DNA from 3 places in the Viridibacillus sp. KH_047 genome. Region 2 is predicted to be linked to each of the others. Evidence: riboswitches for the same ligand, from Rfam matches in the RefSeq annotation. Region 2 holds a riboswitch; each other region holds the start of a gene.
What was found. A riboswitch is a leader RNA that binds a small molecule or an ion and turns the genes downstream of it on or off. The one in region 2 is predicted to bind lysine.
Positions count from the first base shown of each region.

Region 1 (4,854 bases), 800 kb from region 2:
TTCCAAGTGAATTTCTCAGGAGCTAAAGAACCTGCTACATTTGAATTGTTAAATGGTCGTTATCATTTTGAGAAATAAGTTATATAGATTAGTGCACCGATAAATCTAGAGAAGCTATTATGCAGTGATTGAGACTGCGTAATAGCTTTTTTCTATGACTAGTATGGTTAGGATAATGTAGTTTTAAGTTAACAATACGAAAAAATCCGAGCCATTATAAGCTCGGATTCATCTCTACTTTTCAGGTGTAACATAACCTTCTTTTGCAGCATGCATACCAGCTGACACTAATAATACTACAGTAATAAGGAATAGGAAGTTGGCTGTTGTCCAACTATTTGAAATATCATGGATAAAGCCAAATAGTACAGGGCCAACTGCCGCTAATAAATAACCGAATGATTGAGCAGTACCTGATAATTCAGCCGCTTCATCAGCTGTACGCGTACGAAGTGAGAAGAACATCATCGCTAAACTAAATGATGCACCACCTGCAAGTCCTAGCAATATCATCCATAATACTGTCAATGAAGTCCATCCAGCTAAAATACCACCAAATCCTACTATATAAAGAATGCCGTATACTGCAACAAGAGGACGTTGATCTTTTCTACGACCTGCAATAATAGGAATGATAAACGTTGCAGGCAATTGTGAGAACTGCATAAAGGAGAACATCCATCCAGCTGTATTAGCACTCATACCTTGTGATTGCAGCATTTCAGGAATCCAAGCAGCGGTTGTATAGAAGATAAGAGATTGGAAACCCATTGCTAATGTAACGGTCCAAGTAAGGGGAGATTTCCAAAGTGGGACTTGTTCTTTCTTAGTTTGAGTGGCACTTTTCACTTCTGACTTAGGTTTGCGGATTTGTGGAAGCCAAACAATAAAGGCAATAACCGCTAAAATGAACCAAATACCAAGTGCAATTTTCCAACCGAATTCACCACTAGCGAGCGGATAACTAATCCCAGCTGCTAAGCTAGCCGATATATTCATAGAGACTGTGAATAACCCTGTTAATAATCCAACTTGTAAAGGGAATTTCAATTTAATTAAGCTTGGTAATAGTACATTTCCAAAAGCAATTGCGACACCAATTAGGGATGTACCTAATAACAGCATGGATGTCGTTCCTAAAGATCGAGTAAGAATTCCTATAGCTAGTAATGCTGTTGAGAATAGTAAAGTACGTTCTATGCCAAAGCGCTTTGAAAATTTTGGCGCAAATGGTGAAATAACAGCAAAAGCAAGTAAGGGAATCGTTGTGATAAATCCTGCTAATACATTTGAAATATGTAGGCCATCACGAATAAATGAAATGATTGGACCTACAGATGTTAAAGGAGCACGTAATGTAGAAGCGATGAAAATAATCCCAATTACAAGTAACCAAACATTACGATTCCATTTTAGCTTGTTGCTATTTTGAACAGCTTGATTTGTTGCCAATTGTAACGCCTCCTATTATATATATTTATGAATCTTATAATATTTTAAACCTACTAATTGACAAAGGTTAATTATATCAAAGAAAATGGATAATCCTAATAAGATGGCTTAAAATAAAATCACCAATTTAATACGGGGGTATTGATGATGAGAACAGCGCAACAAATGATGGATTTAATCCTAGATGTAGCGGAAAATGATGAGCGAGTACGTGCAGTTTGTATGAATGGTTCAAGAACAAATATAAATGTAAAAAAGGATCCCTTTCAAGATTTTGATATCGTTTATATTGTGACGGATATCAAATCATTTACTAACAATCCTCATTGGGTAGATATTTTTGGAGAGAGGATCATTATGCAAACGCCAGAAGATATGGTGTTGTTTAAACCTGAGCTTGGCGGGCGCTATACATATTTGATGCAATTTTCGGATGGGAACCGAATTGATTTGATGCTTATCCCTGTCGAAGAACAAGAAGCATATTGTAAAGAAGACAGTTTAACTACAATCTTGTTAGATAAAGATGGGTCACTCCCTAAACTCCCTCTACCAACGGACGTCAATTACTGGGTACAATGCCCAACAGAAGAACATTATAAAGATTGTTGTAATGAATTTTGGTGGGTTGCTACATATATTGCGAAAGGATTATGGAGAAAAGAGATGCTCTATGCACAAGCACATTTTAATAATACGCGTGAAATGCTTATTCAAATGCTTTCATGGCAAGTCGGAGTGCAAACAGACTTTTCTAGAAGTGTTGGTAAAAACGGCAAGGACCTTGAGTACCTATTACCAAAAGAGATGTGGGAGCAGTTACTTGCAACATATAATAATGCTAGCTATGATTCAGCATGGCAAGCACTATTTACTATGTGTGATTTATTTCAAAGTACAGCAACAAATGTTGCTAGCATGCTTTCATTCCAAAGTTATGAAGAAGGTGTTAAAGTGCTCAATTATTTAAAGCATATTCAAACGCTACCGAGTGATACTGAAGTAATATTTTGAAGATTTAACAAACATTAACTTAAAATGTTTTAATATTCAAGAAAATTTACATCTTGAACATAGAACTCTCTTGTATTATAATAGGGGCATATTAAATTAATATATTGCAATGCCTCATCCATTCGATGAGGTAGAGGTCGCGGTATTAAAAAGTAAAATGGATGAGGCGAAAAGCGTCAGTGATTCTATTTGAAAGGGAATATCGCCGAAGTGTTTATAAGCTTTTTCTTATAATCATTGGGGCTGTTGCCGAAAGGTGCAGAACTGTCACGTCTTAGCGGGCGTGTTGAGCTATCTTTATCAAGGTTGATGGGCATGTTTTGATACCATCGCATATTCCTTGTGATGGTATTTTTTATGACATCAAGTTAACCTTCTTGCAATGAAAAATGGAAAGAGGAGATTCTTAATGAGTAATAAAAATAACGGCCAAAGCGTAGAAACGCAAGGTCTTAATAGAGGATTGAAAAGTCGTCATGTGACGATGATTTCACTTGGAGGAACAATCGGTACAGGGCTGTTCTTAGCAAGTGGTGGAGCTATCCACGAAGCGGGTCCAGGTGGAGCGTTATTAGCATATTCTTTAATTGGTATTATGGTGTTCTTCTTAATGACAAGCTTAGGGGAAATGGCAGCATTTATGCCTGTATCAGGTTCGTTTAGTACTTACGCATCTAAATTCGTTGACCCAGCGCTAGGTTTTGCTCTTGGTTGGAACTACTGGTATAACTGGGCAATTACAATCGCAGCTGAAATTGCAGCTGTATCATTAATTATGAAATTTTGGTTCCCTGATGTATCATCATTCGTCTGGACCGCAGGATTTTTAGTAATCATCTTCACTTTGAATGTCTTATCGATTAAAAGCTTTGGTGAAAGTGAATATTGGTTTTCACTTATTAAAGTCGTTACAATTGTCGTCTTTATCATCGTCAGCTTCTTGATGGTATTTGGTTTAATGGGTGGACATGACCCAGTTGGATTCAAAAACTTCTTCATTGAAGATGGTCCATTCCATGGTGGTTTCTTCGCAATGTTTGGTATCTTCTTAGCAGCAGGTTTCTCATTCCAAGGAACAGAACTACTAGGAATTACTGCTGGTGAAACTGAAGATCCAGGAAAGAATATTCCGAAAGCTGTTCGTCAAGTTTTCTGGCGTATTCTGTTATTCTACATTTTAGCGATTTTAGCGATTGGCTTATTAATTCCATTTACTGATGAACGTTTAGCTAGTAGTGATATTACAGTAAGTCCGTTTACTTTAGTATTTGAAAATGCAGGAATCGCGTTTGCAGCTTCAATTATGAATGCGATCATTTTAACAGCGATTTTATCATCAGGAAACTCTGGTTTATATGCTTCATCACGTATGCTTTGGGAGCTTGCTAAAGATGGTAAAGCGCCTAAAATGTTTACTAAACTAAACAAACGCGGTATTCCGATGGCTGCGTTAGTGGCAACTTGTTTAGTTGCTTGTGTATCATTCATCGCATCATTCTTTGGTGATGGTGTTGTCTACATTTGGTTGTTAAATGCATCAGGTATGTGTGGATTTGTAGCTTGGTTAGGGATTGCAGTAAGTCATTACAGATTCCGTAAAGCCTATATTGTACAAGGTCGCGATTTAAACGAATTACCTTATAAAGCAAAATGGTTCCCATTCGGTCCGATCTTTGCCTTTGTACTTTGTGCAATCGTTGTTGTTGGACAAAACTATACAGCATTCACAGGTGATCATATCGACTGGTACGGTATCCTTGTTTCATATATCGGATTGCCAATTTTCTTAGCTATTTGGTTTGGCTATAAAATTGTTCATAAAACGAAAATCGTCAAACTAGAAGATTGTGACTTTGATAGTCACCGTTAACTAAAAAAGAACTACGTAGCCTCTAAGCTGCGTAGTTTTTTTGTTTTATTAATTCACACCCAATTGCAATTATAAACAAATTCATGAATGTGTTTATAGGGAGTAAAGCAATAAATTATCTGAATGACATATTAATCAATAGTGGAATAAGAAAAGCTATTGCAAATTCTTAGGCTCAGTGACATAAAAAGTTTCAATGTATCCACAATCATTACAATACTCAGCTGATACAGGTGAAGATTTGCCTCTGATATTATTTGCTGGAACCATTTGAAGAATTACAGCACCACTGTGAAGTACTCCTTTTTTCATTTCGTTTCCGTCACATTTAGGACATTTACCCATACCTCATCTCCAACTCCTTGAAATTGTATTTTTTGTAAAATACCTTGAGTAGAATTATAGCATAAGTTCTAATGTGCTGAGCTGAAATAAATGGAATATTTAAATAGATGGAACTAGTTAAATACCACATAGTTCCTTTTGTTTTAGTGCTTTAAAAACACGAAAAAGATTGA
Region 1 is NZ_CM174479.1:3,939,216-3,944,069, reverse strand. It holds gene AC3IS5_RS19285 (VOC family protein) at 1-78, shown strand, start outside; gene AC3IS5_RS19280 (CynX/NimT family MFS transporter) at 235-1,452, opposite strand; gene AC3IS5_RS19275 (aminoglycoside 6-adenylyltransferase) at 1,600-2,466, shown strand; lysine riboswitch at 2,590-2,768, shown strand; gene AC3IS5_RS19270 (amino acid permease) at 2,876-4,336, shown strand; gene AC3IS5_RS19265 (acetyltransferase) at 4,493-4,681, opposite strand.
Region 1: it holds a riboswitch for lysine, as region 2 does, so the genes downstream of both, AC3IS5_RS19270 (amino acid permease) here and AC3IS5_RS02455 (cysteine hydrolase family protein) in region 2, are expected to answer to the same signal.

Region 2 (4,854 bases):
ACCAGGTGTTCAACAAGCGGTTGATCAAATGAAATATGAAATTGCTCAAGAGTTTGGTGTACAACTTGGAGGAGAAGCTTCTTCTCGCGCAAACGGTTCAGTTGGTGGAGAAATTACTAAACGACTAGTTCAAATGGCTGAAAACCAAGTAAAAGGAAATTCTGGACAATAAAAATCCAAAGTAAGAAGGTAGAGTTATTATGCTCTACCTTTTTACTTTGGATTACCTTACTGAATATAGTTTATTACTACTTTCTCCCGCTTTTTCCTTATCCATTAATCTCTTCTTATTAACATAGTTGTTTTACTACTTATGATATTTAACTAAAAACTATATCTCTTTAAAACTTGGAGGATATTTTTTAAATCCTTTTGTTGTAATTAGCGCATAAACAAATCCTATAGCTAACCAAATAAATCCTATTTTTAACGTCATTGGTGACAGATTGATAAATAAGTAGAAACAGATTAAAAATCCAAGAGCCGGAATTAAAAAGTAACGAATAAATTTCTTCTCTTTTTTACGGAAATAATAATACACAATTACGGATAAATTAACGAGCATAAAACCTGCTAAACCACCAAAGTTCATTAATTCTGCAACTAGGTCAATTGGTAAAAAAATCGCACCTACTATACTAATGCTACACAATAATAAAATATTATAGACCGGTGTTTTATATTTCGGGTGTAAATGTGTAAAGAATTTCTTTGAAAGTACTTCATCACGTCCCATACTAAACATTAAACGTGAAGCACTTGCCTGACCAGTTATACCTGCTGTAAATGTCGAAGCAATAATAGCTACTGTGTAAAGTGTTGCAAGCAGTGCACCACCTGCAGCATTTGCAATATCAAATAGAGCTGTATCAGCTGAGCTGAAGCTAGTTACATCTGGCCATACCAGTTGTGCAACATAAGCTTGTACGATAAAAATAACCCCACCGATTAAACAAGAAAGAATAGCCGCTTTCCAAATATCATCTTTTGGATTTACTGCTTCTTCTGATAATGTTGTGATTGAGTCAAATCCCAAGAACGAGAAGCAGGCCATCGCTGCACCAGAAATAATCGTTGTCATTACGAACGTCTCATCATTAAAGAATGGTGTAATCGAAATTAAAGAAAATACACCATCTTCAACAACAATCGCTTTCATACAGAAAATCACAAAAATGACTACAACAATCCCCATGAAGATTACAAGGAGTTGGTTGGTTTTAGCAGCTATTCCGATTCCCAGGACATTTACAACAGTAATTATACCGGCAATAAGTAATACCCACGCCCAGTATGGAATCGCTGGAATTAATGCATTCGCATAGGATGCACCGACCATGAAGACAATTAATGGCACTAATACATAGTCCATAAACATCGCCCATCCTGCAAAAAAACCTAAATGTGCGTTAATCGCACGTTGTGTATATGTATACGTAGAGCCACCAATTGGAAACGCCGCAGCCATTCGACCGTAGCTATATGCAGAAAACATCATCGCTACCATCGCGACTAAATACGCTAACGGTAGCATACCGCCTGTTGATTCTGCCGCAAAGCCGTATATATAAGCAGGAGCAATTGGTGTCATAAACGCGATACCATAGATTACTAAATCTTTCAGTGTGAGAACACGTTTAAAATGAGGAGCTACATTTCCTTGAGTTGTATTGCTCTGAACATTACTCATTTAAAAGCTTCCTCTCTACCCTTGAACTACTGCACGTTGTTCAATTTCTTCTGTAATCAAATCAATGACTTCTACTGTGCTCATTACTTGGCAATAAATTTGATTCATAATCATAATTTCTGCATCATGAAGTTGTTGCGTAGCAGCTGCACATGCATCCTCAACTAGAATCACTTCAAAGCCTGCATCAGCTAGACTTCGTACAGTTGAAGCTACACATTGGTCTGTCACAACTCCTGTACAAACAACCGTTTCAATACCCATGTTGCGAAGTAAAAATTCATAATTTGTGCCACTTAAAACACTGTCTGTCGTTTTATTTACTACGATTTCATCGTCTAATGGTTTTAATTCATCTACCATTTCTGCTCCCGGATCACCGATTGGTAATAAAATATTGTTCCAACCTGGGCGACGTTGTACAGGGGAACGGTCACGTCCGTCCTTATGATGACATGCAATACGACCGAAAGTTACTTCTAAACTATTTTCGCGGAAAAAGTCTAGTAGTTTTTTATTGTTTGGAATCGTTAAGTTATCAATACGATCAAAGAAATATGTCCATTTATCAAACATGTCTTTTTCTCGTGCAATTTGAGCATCCAATCCATCTCGGCTAATAAATTGATGTTGCATATCAACTACTAAAAGCGCTGTTGTTGCTGGATCTAATTTCATTTTTTCTTCACCCGTCGGAATAAAATCATAATAAAGTGTTTGTTGTTTTTCCATTATACGTTCCTCCATTAAGCTCCTATAAGCTAAATTAGTTTTTAACTAAATAAAAAAGAGATCCTCTATGTGCTAAAGAATCTCTTGCAGACAATAAAAAATGACTACATCATTTCTGATTAAGAAACCAAAAATGATGTAGTCATTCTAAAGTCCCCAACCCTGTCTCTTATGAGATAGCACAACTTAATAAACCGGGAAGTTCATTAAGACAGTCCTGTGGTTTTTCACCACAGACCCAGCACGTAATGATGAGAATCCATTGCATGCTTCGGCGACATTCCCTTCTGAATAGCTTCTTCGTCTTCTCTGACTCTACTATTCGCTAATAAATATCGCACCTCTACCTCACAATCAAAAAAGTGAGGTTTATTTAATTATTAAGACCATTATATTGTTATAAGATTTTTCTGTCAATACAGATTTTTGTAATAATTACAAAAGTAGACTTAGCACAATATATTTAATTATGTTTTTACTCTATCCCAATTCCAACTAAGTCACCCACTCTACATGTGTGGAGTGTATGTGGCAACACAATGGATGCTGGTGGGTTTATGTAAAATGATTGGTTAATTTCAGAAACCAATCATTTGTTATTTAATTTATAAATAGTACGCTTAAACAATAGCCATTATATGTTGAAGAAATCTATTTATTGTTTATCATTCAAGCATGGGCCACAGTTACTTAAACAGAACTTTCGTATGGAAATTTATTAAGTGGTCATATGTTCTTTCTTTAAAAATTCCATTAGATATTTTTTGAATTGTAAGACTGCATGTTTAGATGTTTTTCCTTTTAACCAGGCTAGACCAACCGGTCGATAACAATAAGGTTCAATTAACCTAATTTTTTTCAAGTGTGTTAATTCTTCATCGGTATATGCATATTTAGGAAAAAAAGTAATCCCTAGATTCTCTTTGACTAAGTTTAAAATAATCGACAATTCTTTTCCCTCAAACTTTATATTCGGAATAAATCCAGCTTGCTTACAAAAAGAGTCTGTTACAACTCGCCAATTTAAGCCAATTGGGAATGTAATAAATGATTCGTTTTTTAACTCTTCTAAACTTACAAACTCCCTAGTGGCAAGACGATGTTTTTCAGATACTAATAAATAAACTTCTTCATTAAATAAATGAACCCATTCAATTTCTTTGTCTTTTATTTGAGATGTTGAAATACAAATATCAGTTTTTTCATCTTTAAGTGATGCTACCATTTCATCATCTGACATAACATGTTGACTCATTTTTGTATTTGGTCTTTGCGATAAAAATCCACCCACTAATTTAGGCAAAAATCCAGATGTCATAACACCTAGTGAAAAATCCGCATTTCCTAATCCTGCTAAATCATATATCTCATTTTCGGCATCCTCTAATAATTGTAGTGCTTTTTCTACTTTTTCTTTATAAATCTTGCCGTACTTATTTAATTGTATTTGTTTCCCTTTCCGATCAAATAACTGTATCCCTAAGTTTTGCTCTAACCTGGCAATCGATTTACTCAGTGAGCCCTGAGAAATTTCTAGTTCAACTGCAGCTTTTGACATGTGTTGATATTCAGCAACTATTAAAAAGTATTCTAGTTGGAGTAACTGCAAAAAAAAAACCTCCCCCTTTATACCGTATAGTAAAACATTAATTTTCAATCATTTTGTGTACATGTTACCACAATTTATTACCAAAACAACACTTATAACCCTAATGGAATATGTAAGTACTTAGCGGTTATTGAAACACTTTCATTTAAAACATATGATGGAATTGTTCGATAAATTGACACATTTAATTATACAATATTCGCTATAAAGGCGTGATTAAAAGGAGAAGTTATTATGAAAATCCAAGCAGCAGTATCACACAATGTTGGAGAAGCATTAAAAATTGAAGAAGTAGAATTAATGGAACCAGGTTCTGATGAAGTTCTTATTAAAATAGTCGCTACAGGTGTTTGTCACACTGATGCAGAATCAATCAATGGGAAAGGCGCTCCATTTCCAGCAGTACTTGGACACGAAGGTGCTGGTATTGTAGAAAAGGTTGGTTCTAGTGTTACAAATGTACAACCCGGAGATCATGTTGTTCTTTCATATGCTTATTGTGGCGAATGTTCACAATGTTTAACTGGACACCAAAACTTATGTGAAAGAACAGTAGAACTTAATTTTGGTGGTAAATCAAAAGATGGTGATAACCGTATTCATCAACATCATCATTCAGTTTCGTCTTTCTTTGGTCAATCTTCATTTGCAACGTATTCAGTTGCCAATAAAAACAATGTTGTAAAAGTAGATAAAGACGTTGATTTAGCATTATTAGGTCCATTAGGATGTGGTATTCAAACTGGTAGTGGCACAGTCATGAATAGTTTACGTTCAGAACCAGGTACTTCTATTGTTATTTATGGTGGTGGTGCAGTTGGTT
Region 2 is NZ_CM174479.1:486,689-491,542, reverse strand. It holds gene AC3IS5_RS02465 (alpha/beta-type small acid-soluble spore protein) at 1-172, shown strand, start outside; gene AC3IS5_RS02460 (APC family permease) at 332-1,690, opposite strand; gene AC3IS5_RS02455 (cysteine hydrolase family protein) at 1,706-2,422, opposite strand; lysine riboswitch at 2,592-2,776, opposite strand; gene AC3IS5_RS02450 (LysR family transcriptional regulator) at 3,141-4,031, opposite strand; gene AC3IS5_RS02445 (NAD(P)-dependent alcohol dehydrogenase) at 4,266-4,854, shown strand, end outside.

Region 3 (4,854 bases), 520 kb from region 2:
GTTGGTTTCCAACCGAAAGAAGCATTAGCAGAATTCATTCAAAAACACGCTTAATCTTAGAAAAAATGAATATTAAACCGGGTTCCTACAATGGTTCCCGGTTTTTTTTAGAATTAATAGAGATTAAAACTATTCTGTATAAAATTTAGATACAGCGCCTGGCCCTCGAGATCAAAAGCTCATTTGAAATGGAGGTTAAAGAGCAACCTTTATGACAATTTGTCTATGATAGTCAGAACGGACCTAGGTGCTCGCACTTTTCTAAGAAGGTGATAAGGTGAACGAATTAATAAAGCAAAAGTTAGCTATTCTACCTGACCAACCTGGTTGTTATTTGATGAAGGATCGTCAAGGAACAATCATTTATGTCGGCAAGGCTAAAGTATTAAAAAATCGCGTACGTTCTTATTTCACAGGCAGCCACGATGGTAAAACGCAACGACTTGTTAGTGAAATAGAAGACTTCGAGTACATCGTGACATCTTCGGATTTAGAGGCATTTATCTTAGAATTAAACCTCATTAAAACACATGATCCGAAATACAACATTATGCTGAAGGATGACAAGACGTATCCATATATTAAAATAACGAACGAGAGGCACCCTCGACTTCTTATAGTCCGAAAAGTTAAAAAGGATAATGGTAAATACTTTGGACCTTATCCAAATAGCTTTGCTGCAAATGAAACGAAAAAATTACTTGATCGCCTATATCCGCTAAGGAAATGCACAAATTTACCGAATCGAGTTTGCTTATATCATCATTTAGGACAATGTCTAGCTCCTTGTGTAAAAGAAGTTGAGAAAGAGCAATATCAAGAGATAATTCAAGATATTACGAGTTTTCTCAACGGCGGCTACGGGGAAGTTAAAGAAGATTTAAATGCAAAAATGCTCGATGCAGCTGAAAAATTAGAGTTCGAACGAGCAAAAGAATATCGAGATCAAATTGCCCATATTGAAACTGTCATGGAACGCCAGAAGATTACGCTTACTGATCTAACGAACCGTGACGTTTTTGGTTATGCGGTTGATAAAGGTTGGATGTGTATCCAAGTATTCTTTGTACGACAAGGAAAGTTAATCGAGAGAGATGTTTCATTATTCCCGATTTATCGAGACCCTGAGGAAGAATTCTTAACATTTGTGGGACGCTTTTATGAACAGGCAGAACATATCAAGCCGAAGGAAATCTTCATACCTACGAATATTGAAGGGGACCTTCTAGCTACAGTACTTGATGTAAAAGTGACGATTCCTCAAAGGGGAAAGAAAAAAGAACTTGTTGATTTAGCGAGTAAAAATGCACAAATTGCTATCTCTGAGAAATTCCAGTTACTTGAGCGTCAAGAAAAAAGGACAATAGGTGCCTGCGAAGAATTGGGAAATGCGATGAATATTGCGACACCGCTTCGCATAGAATCATTTGATAACTCCCATATTTTTGGTGCGGACGCCGTTTCAGCGATGGTTGTTTTTATTGACGGTAAGCCGAGCAAAAAGGATTATCGAAAATATAAAATTCAAGTTGCTGCAAAGCACGACGATTACGGAGCAATGCGAGAAGTCATTCGCCGAAGATATACTCGTGTATTAAGAGATGGCTTACCCTTACCCGATTTAATCGTTATTGATGGTGGGAAAGGACAAATGGAAGTGGCAAGAGAAATCTTAGAAGATGAGCTTGGTTTAGATATTCCTATTGCAGGTTTGGCAAAAGATGATAAACACCAAACTTCTCAATTGCTGTATGGCTCGCCGCCAGAAATTATTCCGTTGAAGAGAACGAGTGAAGCATTTTATCTTTTACAAAGAATTCAAGATGAAGTTCACCGTTTTGCTATTACCTTCCATCGCCAATTACATGAGAAGAATGCCATTACATCTGTTCTCGATGAAATTGAAGGAATTGGTCCGAAACGTAAGCAGCAGCTTCTCAAACAATTTGGATCTGTTAAAAAAATTCGTGAGGCATCCTATGAAGAGTTAATTGCTGCGAATGTACCAAAAAAACTAGCTCATACCATATTTACTTATTTTTCTGAAAAATAAATTGCAGTAATCTGAAAATTATGTTAAAGTAACATTACTATTATAAATAATCACTAATTAGTGATGATAGAGGCGCGGATTTCAAGAGTAATCAGCAAGAGGATGAATAGATCCTATGACTGCTGATGAAAGGGGAGGCCGCCGAAGTGATAAATTGACTATTTCAAATTTATTACTGGTTCTACATTTAACAAGTGTAGAATTGTCAGATCCGTTTCGGTTCTGGAGGGCTATCTCACATGAATGTTCTTTTGAACGTGCATGCTACGAGGCGGCTTTTCACACGGAAACGTGTGGAAGGCTGCTTTTTTCATAAGATGTCATTGTGATACGGTCGTCATAACAAATAAGGGAGAGGTTATGAGTGAGTTGTTTAGTTTTTAAATTTGGTGGTACATCAGTTGCAACGATTGAACGCGTATTGCATGTGGCAAAGCGCATTCAGAAAGAGAAAGATAAGGGCTATGACATTGTCGTTGTTGTTTCAGCAATGGGTAAAACGACGGATAAGTTAGTAGAGATGGCACATGAAGTAATGCCAAATCCATCGAAGCGTGAAATGGATACGCTCTTAACAACTGGTGAGCAGGTGACTATCTCATTATTAACGATTGCATTGCAAAGTTTAGGGTTATCAGCGCAGTCTTTCACTGGTTGGCAAGCTGGTATCTTAACGGAAGGGATTCCAAGTGATTCCCGCATTGTTGAAATCCAATCTGAAAATGTGCAAAAAGCATTGGATAAAGGCCAAGTTGCGGTAGTTGCAGGTTTCCAAGGAATCGATAGTAATAACAATATTACAACTCTAGGTCGCGGAGGATCAGATACAACAGCAGTTGCTTTAGCTGCAGCATTAGGTGCCGAGCGCTGTGATATTTATACAGATGTTGATGGTGTGTACACTTCAGATCCACGTTATGTTCCAAAAGCTCGCAAACTACAGGAACTGTCATATGATGAAATGTTAGAATTAGCAAATTTAGGAGCAGGTGTCTTACATCCACGTGCCGTAGAGTTTGCAAAAAACTACAAGATCCCATTAGCAGTTCGCTCTAGTTATGTAGACGATGAAGGAACAATTATGAAGGAGGAAGTTGAAGTGGAAAAAGATTTAGTTGTACGTGGAGTAGCGTTTATGTCAGATATTGTTCGTGTAACGGTAGGATACGAGGGGAATTATAAAGGTTCTTTAGTCAATATTTTCACGGTTTTAGCTGATAATCATATAAATGTTGATATTATCGTTCAAACTATACTCGAAGGGATAGAGCCTTCAGTATCATTTACTATTACGAAAGAAAATTTAGCAGATACCGCTCGAGTATTAGAAGCAAATAAATCTAAAATTGGTTATTGTCATGTGAATTATGAAGAGGACGTAGCTAAGGTATCGATTGTAGGTTCTGGTATGGTGTCTAATCCTGGCGTAGCCGCAAAAATGTTCGATCGCTTACATAAAGAAAACATTACATTGAAAATGGTAAGTACTTCTGAAATAAAAATTTCTGTTGTCATTCCACAAGAATCGATGTTGTTAACTGCAAACGCATTACATGATGAATTTGAGTTGGCAGCTAGTCTAGCAATTCAAGTTTAATCATAAAATAAAAAGAAGCTGACTAGCCATCTTGAACAGATATTTAGTCAGCTTCTTTTTATAGTTTGTCTTTTAAATCCCATTTAACATGGAATCGTACAAGCCCACGTTTTGCTTTCTTTTCGTCGTAGCATTCTGTTAAGAAACCACTGATTTTCTCTTGTTGAGCTGCTAGGAAGCCACTTTCAAGACGGAAGCAGCGTTTGTCAAATTGCATAGCCTCAGGATCTCCAGTGAGAGTATAAAACGTTTCATCTTTAGATTGTTTTTCTATAGAAAGCTCTCCCCATCCGGCTTCTTGAAAAAATGAAACAGCTTCTTCCATGCTGTATAAAGGAAACTTGCGTGCTAACTCTTTGCCGCACCAATATAGGATATCTTCCTCGTTTTTTCCAAGAACAGACGAGAGAACGTGATCTCTGATTAGTTCGTAACCAAATAATGGGAAGTGTTGAGTGTTAGTAGATGACATGATTTGCCTTCTTTCATTTAATTTTGTCTAATTTTTGTCAGAGTTAGAGAATAGCGTTTTCTAGTAGAATATTTATGTATTTACGAGAAAAAAGCATGATTTAAAGGTATCTAGAAATAGTGCTAGTTACCTTGACGCTCTGCCATGATGAGAGTACAATGAACTTGTCATAATATTGTACCATGATGAAATATGCAGTCAATGGATACCGCGTTGGAAAGCGTTGGTAGTTGTTCGTCTGTCTATTTTCAGTATTAAGGGGGGTAACAGTTTTGTCGAAAGATCGAGAGTTTTATTGGCGTCGACTGCATTCACTTCTTGGAATTATTCCAGTTGGACTGTTCTTGACGCAACACTTGTTTATTAACTTTACAGCAACAAAAGGTGCAGAATCATTTAACACAGCAAGTGAATTTATGGGGAGTCTCCCATTCTTATGGGCTCTAGAATGGATTGTGATTTACATTCCATTAATGTTCCATGCTTTTTATGGTGTGTACATAGCCTTCACTGGGCAACCAAACACTAAACGTTTTAGCACTTTCCGTAACTGGATGTACGTATTGCAACGTTTCACAGGAGTATTCCTAGTTGTGTTTATCGCATGGCATATTTTCCAAACTCGTATCCAAAAAGCACTTGGAACTGAAGTTGATTACAACATGATGGCAGATGTTCTATCTAATCCTTGGATGGTAGCATTCTATATCGCTGGTATTATTTCAGCAACTT
Region 3 is NZ_CM174479.1:1,009,423-1,014,276, forward strand. It holds gene trxA (thioredoxin) at 1-54, shown strand, start outside; gene uvrC (excinuclease ABC subunit UvrC) at 278-2,053, shown strand; lysine riboswitch at 2,113-2,294, shown strand; gene AC3IS5_RS05075 (aspartate kinase) at 2,418-3,650, shown strand; gene AC3IS5_RS05080 (YslB family protein) at 3,709-4,122, opposite strand; gene AC3IS5_RS05085 (succinate dehydrogenase cytochrome b558 subunit) at 4,395-4,854, shown strand, end outside.
Region 3: it holds a riboswitch for lysine, as region 2 does, so the genes downstream of both, AC3IS5_RS05075 (aspartate kinase) here and AC3IS5_RS02455 (cysteine hydrolase family protein) in region 2, are expected to answer to the same signal.